2 regions of the Exiguobacterium sp. s39 genome follow, and region 2 is predicted to be linked to the other one. Evidence: riboswitches for the same ligand, from Rfam matches in the RefSeq annotation. Region 2 holds a riboswitch; the other holds the start of a gene.
What was found. A riboswitch is a leader RNA that binds a small molecule or an ion and turns the genes downstream of it on or off. The one in region 2 is predicted to bind FMN.
Positions count from the first base shown of each region.

Region 1: another riboswitch for FMN. It lies ahead of ribD (bifunctional diaminohydroxyphosphoribosylaminopyrimidine deaminase/5-amino-6-(5-phosphoribosylamino)uracil reductase RibD); the one in region 2 lies ahead of KNQ11_RS09100 (ECF transporter S component).

Region 1 covers NZ_JACSNA010000001.1:2,138,963-2,144,351, forward strand. Annotated here, with positions in the region: gene ribH (6,7-dimethyl-8-ribityllumazine synthase) at 318-776, opposite strand; gene ribA (GTP cyclohydrolase II) at 773-1,963, opposite strand; gene ribE (riboflavin synthase) at 1,963-2,589, opposite strand; gene ribD (bifunctional diaminohydroxyphosphoribosylaminopyrimidine deaminase/5-amino-6-(5-phosphoribosylamino)uracil reductase RibD) at 2,574-3,614, opposite strand; FMN riboswitch at 3,774-3,918, opposite strand; gene KNQ11_RS11065 (M20 family metallopeptidase) at 4,102-5,307, opposite strand; gene KNQ11_RS11070 (MetQ/NlpA family ABC transporter substrate-binding protein) at 5,330-5,389, opposite strand, start outside.
Region 2 covers NZ_JACSNA010000001.1:1,739,256-1,744,644, reverse strand. Annotated here, with positions in the region: gene KNQ11_RS09120 (NifU family protein) at 1-98, opposite strand, end outside; gene KNQ11_RS09115 (DUF1462 family protein) at 208-504, shown strand; gene KNQ11_RS09110 (NAD(P)/FAD-dependent oxidoreductase) at 545-1,597, opposite strand; gene KNQ11_RS09105 (YuzB family protein) at 1,690-1,923, shown strand; gene KNQ11_RS09100 (ECF transporter S component) at 2,000-2,566, opposite strand; FMN riboswitch at 2,722-2,864, opposite strand; gene KNQ11_RS09095 (HesB/IscA family protein) at 2,976-3,326, shown strand; gene KNQ11_RS09090 (NAD-dependent epimerase/dehydratase family protein) at 3,446-4,312, shown strand; gene KNQ11_RS09085 (GNAT family N-acetyltransferase) at 4,309-4,812, shown strand; gene KNQ11_RS09080 (GNAT family N-acetyltransferase) at 4,809-5,300, shown strand.

The DNA of each region.
Region 1 (5,389 bases), 400 kb from region 2:
TCAAATCTACAATTCTTTTTTTGAAATTTGGTTCAGTGTTCGTGAGATTCCCGCAAAAAAACGAGGCTGACTCAAAAAAAGAATGACGCGTCTTTTCACGCCCTTTCCTCAGGCGAGACACAAGCCAGTTTTCCTGCTTCATTCAAGCAGGAAAGCGGGTCTTGTTTATCTCTGACAGCGCATAAATGCGCTTGTTCCTGTAGGAGTGGCGTGTGACGCGTCATTCTTTTTGTTACGAGATAAGGATGGCAGATCATCATTCTGCCACCCTTATCTTTGTAGAGACTGACTTTTGAGTCAGCCCCGTTTCTGATTTGTTAGATCGTCCGTAAAAGATTCGCCATCTCAATCGCAGAAACCGCAGCTTCATAGCCTTTGTTCCCAGCTTTCGTACCGGCACGTTCGACTGCTTGCTCGATTGAATCCGTCGTCAGGACACCGAAGATGATCGGTACGCCTGTGTCGCGCGACGCACTCGCGACACCTTTCGCGACTTCGTTACAGACGTAATCATAGTGTGACGTCGCTCCACGGATGACGGCGCCAAGCGTGATGACTGCGTCATACTTGCCGCTTTTCGCTAACTTTTCCGCGACGAGTGGAATTTCGAATGCTCCTGGAACCCACGCCGTATCGACAGCATCCGCTGCGACACCGTGACGACGGAAAGCGTCGTTTGCTCCTCCGACGAGTTTTGAAGTGATCAATTCGTTAAAACGTGCAGCGACGATTGCGACGCGTAGTCCTTCTCCTGTTAAGAAACCTTCGTAGATCATGATGTGTGTCCTCCTTGGATGTCGAGCCAGTGCCCGAGTTTCGTTTGTTTTGTTTTCAGATAACGTTGATTTTCAGGTTCAGCCGGTACTTGATGGGGCACGCGTTCGATGACTTCGATGCCTTCTTGTTCGAGCACCCGTTGTTTGTCCGGATTGTTCGTCATCAAGCGGATCTTCGTCACGCCGAGATCGCGCAACATGTTCGCTGCGACCGTATAATCACGCATGTCCGTCGGATAACCGAGTGCATGGTTCGCTTCGACCGTATCGAGTCCTTGTTCCTGTAACTCATACGCTTTTAACTTCGCCATCAGACCGATGCCGCGTCCTTCCTGACGTAAATACAAGACGGCTCCCCCTTCTTGTTCAATCCGCTCGAGTGCCGCATCGAGTTGCGGTCCACAATCGCAACGCTTCGAACCGAAGACGTCCCCTGTCAGGCATTCCGAGTGTAGACGGACGAGCATTCCGTCGTGCGCTTCACCGGATAAGACAGCGACATGTTCTTTCTTATCTTGTGTCGTATAGCCAATCATCCGAAAGGCTCCGAACGTCGTCGGAAGCAACACTTCCGCCTCCCGCTTCAACGGTCGCTCAAGATACGCGACGAGTGCTTCGATCGTAATCAGTTTTAAATCATGTTCTTCCTTATAGAGAAGTAGATCATCGACCCGTGCCATCGTGCCGTCTTCCTTAATGATTTCACAGATGACGGCGATCTCATCGCTACCGGCAAGACGGGCAAGATCGACACCCGCTTCCGTATGTCCACGTCGCTCCCGGACACCGCCCTCTTTTGCGATCAATGGGAAGATGTGACCCGGTCGTTTGAAACGTTCCGGTCCATCCGTCAGCATCCGCTGAATCGTTAGCGACCGTTCCTCAGCACTGATGCCGGTCTTTGCCTCTTCATGATCGATGCTGAGCGTAAATGCCGTTCCATGTGGATCTGTATTATTCGCTGTCATCGGAGCAAGTTCGAGTCGCTGTGCGATCCGCGGACTGACTGGTACACAGACGAGTCCTTTTCCGTATGTGATCATGAAGTTGATGTTTTCCGGTGTCGCATGTTCTGCGAGCATGACGAGATCGCCCTCATTCTCACGATCCTCGTCATCGCAGACGATGATCGGTCGTCCGTTCTTCAAATCTTCTATCGCGTCTTCAATCAAGTCGAATCCGTTCATTACATGTCGCCTCCTAAGAATGCTGCCCAGTCCGTCTGCTTCTCATGCTGCGTGAAATGATAGAGATGTTTTGCCATCATGTCACACTCGATATTGACGACTGCGCCGCTTGCCAATCGATCAAACGTCGTCACTTGACGTGAGTGCGGAATCAATGAAATCGAGATCGTTTCCGGCGTGACGCGTTGCAACGTCAGGCTCGTACCGTTGATTGCGATCGAGCCTTTCGGAATACAATACTTTTGCCACGATCCGACATCAAACGTATAGACCATCGCTTCTCCATCCGGTCGCCGACTGATCAGCCGCGCTGTTCCGTCGATATGTCCACTGACGAAATGACCGCCGAAGCGACCATCTGCCGGCATCGCCCGTTCGAGTTGCAATGGGCTTCCGACGCGGTACGTGCCGAGGGCTGTTGACCGGATCGTGTCATGGACGGCATCTGCTGTGAAACTAGTCGGACTCATCGACGTGACCGTCAAACAAATCCCGTCGACGGCGATGCTATCACCGATCTTCGTTCCTTCGAGTACCTGGTGCGCCTCAATTTCAAGCGCTAACCCGTTTGGTCGCGGTATCTTTCGTTTTAAGGTTCCGACTTCTTCAATCAATCCGGTGAACATGTCGTCTCCTCCTTTCGGATGTACGTCAGATGGAGATCCGGTCCGACCGTCTCAACCTGGTCGATTTGAAAACGATCTTCGATATCGTGTTGACTATTCCACGCATCGCCTTCAAAAATCGATGGGGCTTGGTAGACTTCGATTCGGTCAACAAGATCTGCCTCAAGGAAAGCGGCTTGAATCGTCGGTCCACCTTCGATCAAAACACTACGGATATCTTGTTCGTATAAGCGTTTCAAAATCGCTTCCGGCGTCTCATACTCACCAACGAGGACCGTCACTTGATCATGACTAACCCGTGGAACACTCGTCAGCCAGTAGGTCGGATTTTTACCATCGCGGAAGACTTGTGCTGTCTCCGGAACCCGACCACGACGATCGACGATTACCCGAATCGGCTCGATGCCTGACGATGCGCGTAACGTCAGTGCCGGATCATCGACGAGGACCGTCTCACTGCCGACGAGGATTGCATCGTGGCGTCCACGCAGGGCACGACCGTTCGCGCGTGCTTCTTCTGACGTGATCCAGCGCTGTTCACCTGTCGCCGCGATCCCGTTCATCGTCTGAGCGATCTTGACGGTCACGGTCGGGCGTTTTCGTTCGATCGTCTTCCAGAATTCCGTGTAGAGGGCTTCTGCCTCATGCCGTAACAAGCCGACCTCGACTTCGACTCCCGCGTCCTGTAGACGTTTGATTCCGGAACCAGCGACGATTGCATGTTTGTCTTCCGTTGCGACGAAGACTCGTTTGATTCCCGCTTGTAGAATCGCTTCCGTGCATGGTGGCGTCTTGCCGTGATGATTGCATGGCTCGAGCGTCACGTAAAGATCGGCACCACGGGCGGCTTCCCCTGCCATCCGTAAGGCTTCGACTTCTGCGTGCGGACCACCGGCAAACCGGTGCGCACCGAAGCCGATGATGCGTCCTTGTTTGACGATGACACAGCCGACACTTGGATTCGGACTTGTTTGTCCGTGTAACATTTGTGCTAATTGCATGGCATAACTCATCATCTGTGACATCGCGTTCACTCCTTTCAAATGAAAAAAGACGCCCCTTGAAAAAGGGGCGTCTGTATAGAAGGGTTCACGAAATACACGGTTCGCTTCCTGCATTTTTTCATGCAGAAAGAGACCATCTCCTGAAAACATTTTTTCAGAAAACGGCTTGAATCGTGTCGTTTCGTTCTTCTCCCATCCGGACTTTACCGTCGGCCCTGGAATCTCACCAAGTCAGCCATGATGCGTACATCACAGGTCGCGGGCTCGTCGATCAATCGATCGCATCACCGCCGGTTGGGATTTTCACCCTACCCCGAAGAACTGGATTATTGAGTTATACAATTTTAGCCTAGCATATCTTTTTCAAGAAAACAAAGCGCAAATGCTTCTGTCTTGTCTCTTTTTTGATTTCGCTCCAGTTCTGTCACCCATCACCAATTCGTGATCAACCGCATCTCAAAAACGACCGGAGCACTTGATAGCAGTGCATCCAGTCGTCGTTTTCCGCTTATAAATATCCGTTCTTCCGATCGTGGAATTCTTGAGCGATCGCCCCGCGCGTCCGTTCATCAGCGAGGACGCGAAGCGCTGTCCGAGCGAGGATTTTCGCCCCCGTGATCAATGCTTCATCTCCAGCTTCTGAACGAGCCGCTTCTTTGAATGCTTCCGTATGCGCGACGAGATCGTCCGGACCAATCTTGATATACGGATGGATCGTCGGAATGACTTGACTGATGTTACCGGCATCCGTCGAACCAAGACCCGGTCGTTCATCTAAGTAGACCTTTTCACCAAGCGCCTCTGCTTCTTCTTGGAACAGACGGTCGAACGTCCGGTTGAAGACGAGGTTATCGACTTCATTTTGGAAGGCGATGACATCGAGCGTCGCCCCAGTCGCGAGTGCCGCGCCTTGGGCGACGGCTTTGACTTTTTCCGTGACGGCATTTAATCGTTCCCGTGTCGTTGCCCGGATGAAGAAACGTGCTTTTGCGTATTCCGGGATGATGTTCGGCGCATCGCCTCCATGCGTGATGATCCCGTGGATCCGGACATCGTCTGGTAACTGCTGACGTAACGCATTGATTCCATTGAAGAGTTGAATGACAGCGTCGAGGGCGTTGATGCCTTCTTCCGGTGACGCCGCTGCGTGTGCCGGACGACCCGTAAAGGCAAAGTCGAGCGGATCGACCGCAAGGGAAGAACCCGTGATCCGTGTTTGACCCGACGGATGGACCATCAAGGCTGCATCGATCCCTTCCAGCAACTGATGTTTGACGAAACTGCCTTTCGCACTACCGTTCGGTCCACCTTCCTCGGCCGGCGTTCCAAGCACGACGACACTCCCGCCGACTTCATCGAGTACTTTACTGAGCGCGATCGCCGCTGCGACGCTCGTCGTGCCGATGATATTATGACCGCACGCGTGACCAATACCCGGCAACGCATCGTATTCAGCAAGAAAGGCAATCGTTGCGCCTGGTCGGTCGCTCGATTTCTTCGCGAAGAACGCGGTATCGTGCCCCGCGACGCCGAGTTCTACTGTAAAACCTTCCGCTGTTAGACGCTCCGCATGGAGCCGCGAAGCAAAGAATTCCTCGTTCCCGATTTCCGGCGTTGCATGAATCCGATGACTTGTCTCAAGATACGATTCCCGTTTTTGTTCGATGTCCTGTTCAATCGTCTCTACCCATGTCGTGCGTACTGGTGTCGTCATACTATCCACTCTCCTTTTGAAATTATTCGCCGATATCGCTCAGTGGAACGAACGTCGGGATCGTACTGCCTTTATATTCTTT
Region 2 (5,389 bases):
CCGTCTTCTACATCTACGAGTTCAACGTCTCCTCCATCACGAAGAAGGAACGGACGCAATTTTTCAAGAACTTCATTCACTTGATCAAACATTTCCATGCGTAAACACATCCTTTCGTATAGTTTCATTGTAACAGGGTTGAAAAATGTTCTCAATCTGGAAAACTTGTATACTAAAGAGGAGAGAATTGAAAAGGGGGACTTCAAGATGGAAATCACGGTTTACGGGACAGCGGTCACTTGTCCGAGTTGTGTCGGGGCACCCAGCTCGGAAGAGACGTTCAGTTGGCTAAAAGCTGTCCTCGGACGGAAATATGAGCAAGAAATGACGCTACGCTATGTCGATTTCGAGACAGCAACATCGGATCAATGGACGGAAGCCTTGAAAGAGGATGTCTATTTTTATCCACTGATCGTGCTTGATGATGAGATGATTGACGAGGGGTACGTCAAGCTGAAGACGATCACGGCAGCGATCGATGCGAAGTTAAGTCAGACGGGGTAATGAAGAAGAGGTATCCCAAAGCTTGGGACACCTCTTTTGCTCATTTAATCTTTTTGTGTTTCCATAAGACACCGGACTTCAAGAGACGTGGGACTTTCCCCGTCAGCGCTTGCTTGCCCATGACGATCCCGAAACCGTCTGATTTTCCGAGCGATCCGAGCATCCCGCGCAGTTTGATTTCTGGCAGTTTCGGCAATTTTTTCCCTTGCCATTTCGCTTGCAAGACGTCGACGACTTGTTCTGCCTGATGTTCTGCGAGTTGACCGCTTGGCGCATAAGGCAAGCTGGCACAATCGCCGATGACGAAGACGTTATCGTATTCTGGTACGTGATGATGTTCCGTCAATTTGATCCGACCACCACTGTCTGCAGCAAAGCCGAGATCACGAACGACTTTGACCGGTTGCGTACCTGCCGTCCAAATCGTCAAGTCCGACGGGTACGTATCGTCGCCGTTACGCACGTCGTCCGCTGTGACGAGCGTGACGTTCGAATTGTTGATGACTTCCACGTCATGCTCCTCGAACCATTCCTGGACGTAAGATGAGACTTTGTCGGATAAGAATGACAAGACGGATGGACCGCGGTCGAACAAACGAATCGTCAAATCCTTCCGGCTCTCGTGCAGTTCACTGGCGAGTTCGACACCAGATAGACCAGCACCGACGATCGAGACGACGGACCCCGGTGACAGACCACAGATCGCTTGCTGTGTCTTTCGAGATTCTTCAAGTGTCTGGATGCTGTATGTAAACTCTTGAGCACCCGGAATGTTGTGGTATTTATCCTCGCAACCGAGGGCGATGATCAAGTCATCATAGAATAATTCAGATCCGTCCTGCAGGTGGACCGTATTCGTCTCTGGTGAAATTTTAATGACATGTCCATATTTATAAGTAAGATGTTTCCCCTCCGGAAATTCAATCCGGACATCCCGATCTGATAATGTACCTGCTGCGAGTGCGTAATATTCCGTTTTGAGTGCGTGGTACGGTAGACGGTCGACGAGCGTGACGGCAACTTCCTCGTCCTTGAATCGCTCACAAATCCGCATTCCACCATATCCTCCGCCGAGTACGACCAATTGCTTCATAACGTAAAATCCCCCTTAGTTCCCCTAAATCAGTCTGACCTTGTATAATACGACATGAGGCAGGTCGTTTCCTGCTTGAAGGAGGAAAAAAAGTGAATCCGATTATTGAATTTTGTATCAGTAACTTAGCGGCTGGTACACAGGTCGTCATGGAGCAACTCGAACGTGACCCGAACGTCGACGTCGTCGAATACGGTTGCCTCGGCTATTGCGGCATTTGTTCGCTTGATCATTTTTGTCTCGTTGATGGTGAGACGGTCGTAGGCGAGACGCCGGAAGAGTTGCTTGAAAAGATTTACCTAAAAATCGAAGAGAATGAGCTGTGAGCACGGACAGCCAAAAAATCCCCTCGTTCGTCTGAACGAGGGGATTCGTGTCCGTCAGCGGGCGCAGCTTTTCGGATCAGGCAGATTGTTGACGGCGCATCATCCATGGTCGTAGTTTCAAGAACAACGGAATGAAGAGTGCCGAGATGAACAACGCCTTGATGACGTTAAACGGTAAGATACCGGCTGTGATCGCTGTCCATTTGACAGCTGGATCCGCCATGTAGTCCATACCGAGGAACCATGCATACGCTGGAAGGATCAAGATATAGTTGAGAATCGCAAGACCGAGTGCCATCGTGATCGTACCAGCGACGAGACCAGTTGCGAGACCTTGTGTTGATTTCTTTTTATGGTAGAACCAGCTAACAGGAAGCACGAATGCGACGCCAGCAGCGAAGTTCGCGAATTCTCCGACCGGAACACCACTTCCGCGGAAGATGTAGTATAGCACGTTCTTCAGTGCTTCGACGATGACACCTGCGACCGGTGAGAACATGATCGCTGCGACGAGAGCAGGAACATCACTGAAGTCAATCTTCAGATAGTTCGGTAAGAACGGTAGTGGAAAATTGATAAGCATAAGAACAAATGAGATTGAACCTAACATTGACAGAGTGACCATTTTTTGTGTGCGTTTCATACGAGTATTGTCTCCTTTTGCTCGTTCCTCTCGATGAAGTATTGGCATGACTGCGTCCATAAAGAAACCCCTATTGATGAGATCAACAGGGGAGAAGTCCGCATTAAATAAACCTAATCGATTATTGCAAAAATCGATCAAATTCAAACTCATGCCGCCATCTTCTCCCATCCAGACTGTACTGTCGGCTCCTGAATTACACAGAATCAGCAAATAGCGCCCTATTCGCTCGCGGGCTTCAACTCAAGAAGAGTTGTTTACCGCCGGTCGGGAATTTCACCCTGCCCTGAAGATGGAACGATTATTTTGTTGTACATACCATTTATACAACGAATTCAAGATAGTTTCAAGCAACTAGGTTTCGATTCGCTCAGAAGTTGCGTATACTAAAGAAAAGGAAGGTGATGACATGATCCATTTAACGGAGGCAGCAGCGCTACAAGTCCAGGACATGATGGCGCAGGCACCAGCAGATGAACGGAATCTTCGGATGCTCGTCCAAGGTGGTGGATGTAGTGGTCTGTCGTACGGAATGGGATTCGACCAACAGAAAGAAACGGATCTCGTTTTCGAACAGCACGGCGTGACCGTCATCGTGGACGAAAAAGATTACCCGGTCGTCAAAGGACTGGAAATCGATTATAAACAGTCGATGCTCGGTGGCGGATTCACAATCACGAATCCGAATGCCATCGCAACATGCGGTTGCGGGACATCGTTCCGGACGGCAACGAATGCCGGGACACCGGGTGGCTGTTAATGAATCCAATCGTGGACATCGTCCACGATTTTTTTTATTGCTCTTATACAGGAGACCTGTTCAGTTGACTCGAAATATTTAAGAGAGTGAATGCTACTACGAACAGGGAGGGCTTCAGGATGAGAAAAGTATTGATCTTCGGGGGAACGCGCTACTTCGGACGCCGGCTTGCGATTCGCTTAGCCGATTCGGGAGATGACGTGACAATCGTCACACGCGGCGAGCATACGCCACCGGTCGCGAAGGGCTTGACATTCTTTAAAGGGGACCGGACGTCAAGTAGTACGATGAAGGACTTAAGCCAACAGCACTGGGATGTCATTTATGACAACATTTGCTTCACGCCGTATCAAGCCAAGCTTGCGATCGACGCGTTTGAAGGAAAAGTCGGGCGTTACGTGTTGACGTCGACGATGTCTGTCTATGAAGACGGTGGTGCGAATATCACGGAGCGTGCCTACAATCCGTTTCCCGGGAAATATGAGCTTGAGAAGGAACATGGATATGGCGAAGGGAAACGCCAAGCGGAGAGTTATTTCTTCCAACGGGCGACGTTCCCAGTCGTTGCGGTCCGTTTTCCGGTCGTCCTCGGACCAGATGACTATACGGAGCGACTCGTCTTTCATATCAAGCGGGCGCTTGACGGTCGTCCGATCGTTGCCGAAAACACATACGCGAAGATGGGGTATATCTCAAGTTACGAAGCTGCTGCCTTTCTTGAGTGGTGTGGTCGTTCGGAACTGACCGGACCAATCAACGCTGCAAGTGACGGTGTCTTATCAATTCAAGACCTAGTGGATAAGATCGACCGCGTTGCGGGAACGACGAGTCAACTCGTTGCAAAAGGAGAGGATGAATCGCCGCTTGCGCCAGAACGCGATTTCTATATGGATACGACAGCTGCGAAACAAGCGGGCTATCTGTTCCAACATGTCGATGACTGGCTCGATCGTTTGATTGAAGAGGAGGTGCGCAATCACCAATGATGCAGTTGATGAAACCAGCTCTTGCGTGGGAGACAGAGTATCGTGCCTTTTTAGAAGACTGGCGAGAGTCGGGCGAAACGATCGTGCCGGAAGCAGTCGGAGACACATATGAACCACTGGGCGCTTATTTTGCGGAACTGAAGGAAATGGAGACAACAGTCAGACCGGGTCTTGTCACCCATTCGACGTACTGGATGGTCGACGGGCAACGAATCGTCGGTGCGCTGAACTTCCGGCATGACTTGACGGAGAACTTGAAGTTGTACGGCGGACACATCGGATACGGCATCCGACCATCCGAGCGTCAGAAAGGATATGCGACGACCGGACTCCGTTTAGCGCTAGAAGAAGCACGGCAACGTGGACTCGATCAAGTGCTGTTGACGTGTGGCGTTGATAATCTAGCATCTCGCCGTGTCATCTTGGCGAACGGTGGACAAGAAATCGAGCCGACTGTTCGTAATGGACGCGAGACACGTCGCTTCATCATCCCGTTATGAGGATTCGTGAAGCACGTCTTGAAGATGCGTCAGCTATCGCCCGCGTTCATATTGATGCCTGGCGGGAGACGTATCAAGGTATTATTCCGGACACTTATTTAGTGCAGTTATCGCACGAAAAACGGACGAAACAATGGGAACAGACATTAGTCAATCAGCGCGTGTATGTTGCCGTGTCAGGAGAAGAAGTCGTTGGTTTTGCGCAAGGTGGAGCGAATCGAAGTGATGCGCGTGAAGGGGAGTTGTATGCGATTTATGTCTTGCAAGCGTCGCAAGGACAAGGACTCGGAAAAGCTTTGTTTCAACGCATCGCTGAGGACTTAGCGGAATATGAGATGATGCAGGTTTCTGTCTTGCGGGATAATCCAGCGTGCCAGTTTTACGAGCGATTCGGTGGTCAGGTCTTCGAAGAATCGATGATTGAGCGAGGTGGGGTCGAACTCGTGCAACGGGTTTATCGGATGCCTATCCAACTAAGAACGAGATAGACTGATGAATACATTGCGAGAGCTACGAACAAATAAAGAACCTTCCAGAAGCTGATCTGGAAGGTTCTTTATTATTCATGATACGGGCG